Regions from separate parts of the Mucilaginibacter sp. P2_A5 genome, predicted to be linked through region 2. Evidence: riboswitches for the same ligand, from Rfam matches in the RefSeq annotation. Region 2 holds a riboswitch; the other holds the start of a gene.
The links. Region 2 has a riboswitch for cobalamin ahead of metE (5-methyltetrahydropteroyltriglutamate--homocysteine S-methyltransferase). Riboswitches for the same ligand answer to the same signal wherever they lie in the genome.
Positions count from the first base shown of each region.

Region 1: linked by a shared signal. The riboswitch ahead of AC1DXF_RS21340 (TonB-dependent receptor plug domain-containing protein) and the one ahead of metE (5-methyltetrahydropteroyltriglutamate--homocysteine S-methyltransferase) in region 2 are both predicted to bind cobalamin.

Region 1 is NZ_JBFUCY010000026.1:52,329-55,753, reverse strand. It holds gene AC1DXF_RS21350 (DEAD/DEAH box helicase) at 1-95, opposite strand, end outside; gene AC1DXF_RS21345 (tRNA pseudouridine synthase A) at 190-1,008, opposite strand; cobalamin riboswitch at 1,135-1,333, shown strand; gene AC1DXF_RS21340 (TonB-dependent receptor plug domain-containing protein) at 1,455-3,407, shown strand.
Region 2 is NZ_JBFUCY010000050.1:26,877-30,301, reverse strand. It holds gene AC1DXF_RS28120 (phosphatase PAP2 family protein) at 1-256, shown strand, start outside; gene AC1DXF_RS28115 (hypothetical protein) at 259-594, shown strand; cobalamin riboswitch at 1,171-1,371, shown strand; gene metE (5-methyltetrahydropteroyltriglutamate--homocysteine S-methyltransferase) at 1,539-3,425, shown strand, end outside.

The DNA.
Region 1 (3,425 bases), on a different contig from region 2:
GTTTTTAATTGCAGTTCTTTAGGATTTGTAAAACCAGCTTCATTTACCGACCGAACCAGCTGTTTTTTCAGCTTCAATTTTTCAAACCACACCATCTGAGAACTTTATTAAGTATTTAAGAGGGCGAATTTACCTAAATTTCCTTGAAAAGAGTCAAGAATCAAGAGTTAAGAGTCAAGACCGCAGTAGTTATTGATGGGATAGTGGGTGCCACACGATACTTTCATCCTTTTGGAGCAGGCCGGTAAAGGTTGGCTTGGCGGGAATATCAAGGTAAGGATACGTAACTTTTGACAGGTATAATCCCTGGGGATAAGCCGGGATAATAATTGGGGGCGTTTGTTTACTGATGAGATGGCTTTCAAATTCATCAACACTCATTTCGCCACGGCCAATCTCCAGCAGGCGGCCAATAATGATCCTGATCATTTTGCTTAAAAAACGATTAGCCGATATATTGAACCGGAGCCTGTCGCCATTATTGCTAACAAATAAGCTTGCTGAGCTCACGTTGCAAATGGTATGGTCAATCCTGTCGGGCATTTTACAAAAGGCGCGGTAATCGTTATAAAGAGGGAGCAGCGCCGCCGCCTTTTTCATTTCATCAATGTTGAGATTGGTTTCGGGATATAACGCGCTAAAAGCACTTAAAAAAGGGTCTTTATAAGTATGAATAAAATAATCATATGAGCGCTGCACAGCATCAAACCGCGCGTGGGGCAGACCCTGCATCGGGATGATATCAAATACCGCGATATCATCCGGCAGCATTTTATTAAGGCGGAAAAGCAGATCGAAATCCCATTCCTTCGCTGCATCGATATGGAAAAAAAATTGACTGGCATGCACGTGCGCATCGGTACGGCCGCAGCCGTTAACAGTTATGGGCGTTTTTAGTATTTGGCTTAAAGCGGTTTCAAAAACAGCTTGTACACTTACAACACCGGCATGTTTTTGCCAGCCGCTATATTGTGTGCCGTGATAACCAATATGAAAAAAATAGCGCATGATTTTGTGTTCAAAAATCCACAAAAATTATGGTAAAGCCATACAAAAACGAACGGAGTGGCTGAACGGACGGCTTTAAACCAGCGCCGGGCATTTTAAACAACTTGCGTATCTGCTATACATAAACTACCTTTACGGCGCTTTAGGTTCCTTTATAGCATATCATAAAGGATTAAAAGGGAATACGGTGTAAATCCGGAACTGTCCCGCAGCTGTAAGCTCCATAACCATAGTTCATTCTATTAAAGTCACTTGCGCTTAAGCGCAGGGAAGACAGAACGAAAGGGGAGTAAGTCAGAAGACCTGCCAGAGCATTATAAATTATTCATAGCTTTCGTGGATTGAAGCTTGAATGCGAATGCTCTTCTTTTGGTGGTGTGTTTTCATTTTATCAGTCCGTGTTGCGCTATTTAAACTGCATTATTATTTAACGCTATAGCAAATACATGAAAAAAAAGTACTTTAAAATTGTTTTAGGATTAGGATTATTGCAAGTGGCATTATGCAACACTGCCGCGTTAGCACAGGATACCACCCGGCAATTAAATGACGTGGTAGTTACTGCAACCCGGTCACCTAAAAAATTAGCCGATATAGGTAGGGTAGTAACCGTAATATCTGCAGAGCAGATTAACCGCTCGCAAGGCAAAACATTACCGCAGTTATTGAACACTGTACCCGGTATAACTTTCTCTGGCGCACAAAATGCGCCCGGCATTAGCACATCCGTTTTTTTACGGGGCGCCTCATCGGGTAATACTTTAATATTAGTAGATGGTTTCCCGGTTAACAATGCGGGTTCAATTGACGGCAGCTACGATCTTAACGCTTTCCCGTTAAACCAGGTAGAAAGAATTGAAATATTAAAAGGAAGCGGATCGACACTTTATGGATCCGACGCTGTGGCTGGTGTTATTAATATTATTACCAAACATCCGCAAGGACAAGGCTTCAAAGGCAACGTGCAATTGACGGGTGGCAGTTATAGCACCTTCCAGGAATCGGCCGGGTTGACCGGTGTAATAAACCATACTGGGATTGCCGTTAACCTATCTAATACAGATTCCAGGGGTTTTGCAGCCGCTACCGATACTACAAATAAAGCCGGATTTAAAAAAGATGGTTTTCACCAACGTTCGGCAAGTGTAAACATCAATCAATATGTTTCTGAAAAATTTAGCCTGAACGGTAATTTCCAGGGTAGCTATAATACCGGCGATTTGCCTTATGGCGCTTTTACTAACGATAACAACTACACCTACAACAATACGTTTATATTTGGTGGTTTAGGAGCTAAAGTGAAATTACCAAAAGGAACATTGGTGTTTAATGCCAGCCAAAATACAGCTCGTAACAACTTTAAAAACCTGCCACCCGATAATTACGAAACCAACCAGGTAACAAAAAATATTGGCCGCATAAGCAATTTGGAAGCTGTATTGAATTATAACCTGGGCAAGTACTTTGATATTACGAGTGGCGCGGGTTATAAGTACAGCAGCACTAATCAATACAGTTTGTTTGAACAAACAGGTTATCATCCCGGTGCAAGTGTTATAAGCGATGATACAGCGCATAATAGCATTACCAGTGTTTACTCGTCGTTATTTTTCAAGTCAAATATCTTCCATATGGAGCTGGGCGGCAGGTACAATCACCATAGCAAATATGGCGATAACTTCACCTATACCATTAACCCTTCGCTGTATTTAGCAGATCAGTTCAAAGTGTTCGGAACTATTGCTTCGGCTTTTAAATCACCATCTTTATACCAACTGTCTTCTCAATACGGAAATAGTAAATTAAATCCTGAAACAACTACATCATACGAAGCCGGATTTGATTGGGAGATCGTAAAAAATGCATTATCATTTAACACCGCATTTTACAAACGCAATACAAAAGATGTAATTTATTTCTTCTCTGAATCTGTGCCTCCTTATAGTTCATTCTATAAAAATGGATCTTTTCAAAAAGATAAGGGCTTTGAAACTGAGCTGAAATACAATTCAAAAAAGCTAACTGCATCGGCATACTTTGCTTATATAACGGGTAAGCAAACGGATGAAGCTGGCAAACAAACGGCTAACTTATACCGCAGACCCAAGAACACTTTTGGCGCTAATGTTTCATACCAGGCCTGTACTGATTTCCTGATCGGTTTAAATTATAAGTATACCGGCAACAGGGCCGATCAAAATTTCGCCACTTATCCATCTACAATCACTACTTTGAAAAGCTATAACCTGGTTGATTTGCACCTGCAGTTAAAAGCCACCAAAAACCTGAATGTATTTGGCGATTTAAATAACGTACTCGATCAAAAATATACCGATTGGCTGGGGTATAACACACGTGGTATAAACTTTATGCTTGGTGCAAAATACCAGTTTAATTAGTAGTTTTTATTTAACATG
Region 2 (3,425 bases):
AAATATCCGTATTACTCCTGTCTACCGTGCAGGTGGATACTCCTTTCCATCGGGTCATAGTTCAAGCTCGTTTGCAACGGCAACAGCTTTATCTGCCGCTTATCCTAAATGGTATGTTATAGTCCCGGCTTATTTATGGGCAGGCTCAACCGCGTATTCAAGGATGTACCTGGGGGTACATTACCCCACAGATGTAGCTACGGGCGCAGGATTAGGAGCTGCGAGCGCTTTGCCGATGTTGTTTTTGAAGAAATAGTGATGACTAAAAGAGAAAAATACGGACTTACGTTTTTAACGACAAATACTATTGACGGCTATAAAGGTTATCGTTGTTTCAAAGAAGATGTAGATGAGTTTAGCCATTTGCAAATACTATCCCACATGGATAATTCTGAAATAAAAGATCTAATCGAAGAACTCGAAAAAGCTTTAAATGGCGAATACTATGAGCAATATTTTACAAGTGACGGAGTGGAAGCAGATAGTATTGAATTAAATTATCCCAACGTTATAATAAACGAACACTTGACAATTAGTATGGTTGAATTACTCGAACTTCTCCAAGAATGGTTGGCTTTCAAAACCTCTCAATAAACCAACTAATATAGTTAGTCAAAACCCCTCCGTATCTTCAAATCTTCCAACCCTAAAATTTAAAATGGTTCTACGATGGATTGTATGATCAACCATTTTAAATTATTTTATTCGTTTGGTTTAATTTAGCCCTCAACCATGGGATCGGAGCGGTGGCAGACCGGGTATTTTTCAATTTTGAGGTCCCAAATTTTCTGAAATTTTTTTTAAAAAATCTTCATTTTATATTTGTGTAAATAAATGCACCATTTGTATCAATAAATAGCGTATTTGTTGCTGAAAAGTTCTAATTAATTATCTTTTTTTACTTGTTTATGCATGAATAAAGAGAGGTTTTGAAATATAAAAGGAAGCTTGTAAATTTGTACTGTATACACACAAAAAAGGGGTTCTATGTTGTTTTGTACTGCATGGATTTACGGTGTCACTTTATTTCGTATGAATTAGTGTCTATCAATATTGACACCAACGCCATGCATCATAGATCATAAAAATCATCTGCACATCTGTAATCTGAAATCTGCACATCAAAAATCTGCACATTTTTTCCCATCTTTACAGCCAATAAAGTTCTTTACTTTTTTTCTGCAGAGTGGTTCCCGGTGTTTAAGGCACAGGGATTAATAAGGAACCGTGTGTAAATCACGGGCTGTCGCGCAACTGTAAGTAACACAAAAGGTTGTTGCCTTTAACAAAGTCCATTGTTCGCCCCGCGCGGATGAGAAGGACGGCAACAATGTTACAAGCCAGGATACTTGCCCCTATGTAAAAGACAATGCTTTCGCGCAATGAAGCAGTAGTCAAAGAAAAAAGAATGATGTACATGGCCGTTATATGCCTGTATGTTATGCTTTTGCCTTTTATTACCATTTACTCCGAAAGCATACCGAAAACCGTAAGGAGCATTAAGTCAAATTAATGTTTAACCAAAAACGTTTTAGCGTATGCTCAAAAACAATCTCGGGTACCCACGTGTGGGTGCCCACCGTGAACTTAAAAAAGCCAGTGAACAGTACTGGGCCGGTAAAATTACCCGTAACGATTTGTTTGCCGCTGCCCGGCAAATTCGCCTGCAAAACTGGCAAACCCAGGTTGATGCCGGTATCGATCTGATCCCCTGTAACGATTTCAGCTTTTACGACCAGGTATTGGATACCTCGCTTATGCTGGGCAACATTCCTGAACGGTACACCCCGGTATTAACCCAAAACAAGTCCAATACCGAAATTGACCTGTATTTTGCCATGGCCCGCGGCTATCAAAAAGACGGACTGGATGTTACAGCCATGGAAATGACCAAGTGGTTTGATACCAACTACCATTACATTGTACCGGAGTTTGTACAAAATCAGCAGTTTAAACTATTTAGCGAAAAGATTTTTGACGAGTTTATCCTGGCCAAACAACATACCCGCAACATACCAAAACCGGTATTAATTGGCCCGGTAACCTACCTGCTATTAGGTAAAGAAAAACAACCCGGTTTTGATAAAATCGACCTGATCAAAAAACTGGTACCGGTTTACGTCGAAGTATTAAAACGGCTGGCAAGCTATGGGGCAATCTGGGTGCAGCTTGATGAGCCCTTCCTGGCGCTCGACCTTACCGATAAGGAAAAGGCAGCCTATGCCTACGCCTATATGGAGATCAGCAAACAATGCCCCGGTATTAAAGTACTGCTCACTACGTATTTTGAGAGCCTGCACGAAAACACCGAGCTGGCCGTAACGCTGCCGGTAAGCGCCATTCATGTTGATTTGGTGCGTGCACCCGATCAGTTGTATAAGGTACTCACGGTAATGCCGGCCAGCCTTAGCTTATCGCTGGGCGTTGTTGATGGCCGCAACATCTGGAAAAACGATTATGTACGCTCGTTAACCCACATTAAAAAAGCCATTACCGTTTTAGGTACCGATAGGGTAATGATAGCGCCGAGTTGCTCGCTGCTGCATACACCGTTCGACCTGGAGCTGGAAACAGCCATTGTCCCCGAGATAAAAAACTGGATGGCCTTTGCCAAACAGAAGCTGAATGAAATAAAGGAGCTGGCGCAGATCATCGGCGGCAATAATGAATTGCTGCAAAATAACCTGCGTGCCCTCACCAGCCGTAGCTTGTCAAAACTCATTCATAAGCAGGATATCAAACAACGCGTGGCAGCCATAACCGATGCTGATGCGCAACGTGAAAGCGGATTCATCGCCCGCCAAAAAATTCAGCAGCAGCGCTTTAAACTACCACTGTACCCAACAACTACCATAGGATCGTTCCCGCAAACTGATGATATCCGCTCGTTAAGGGCAAGGCTAAAAAAAGGTGAGCTAACCGAAGCGCAATACGATGCCGAAATTGAAAAAGCTACCATTGATGCCATCCGCTGGCAGGAACAAATTGGCCTGGATGTATTGGTACACGGCGAATTTGAACGTAACGACATGGTTGAATACTTTGGCGAACGTTTGGATGGCTTCCTGTTCACCCAAAATGGCTGGGTACAAAGCTATGGCAGCCGCTGTGTTAAGCCACCTGTTATTTACGGCGATGTAAGCCGCCCCGAGGATATGACGGTAAAGTGGAGCAGCTTCGCGCAGCAAAACACCAATAAACTGATGAAAGGTATGCTAACCGGCCCGGTAACTATATTGCAATGGTCGTTTGTGCGGGATGACCAGCCCCGGTCCGAAACTACCAACCAGATAGCCTTAGCCATTCGCGATGAAGTTGTGGCTTTAGAAGCCGCGGGCATTAAAGTGATCCAGATTGATGAGCCAGCTATTCGTGAAGGGTTGCCTTTGCGTAAAAAAGACTGGCAAAATTATCTGAACTGGGCG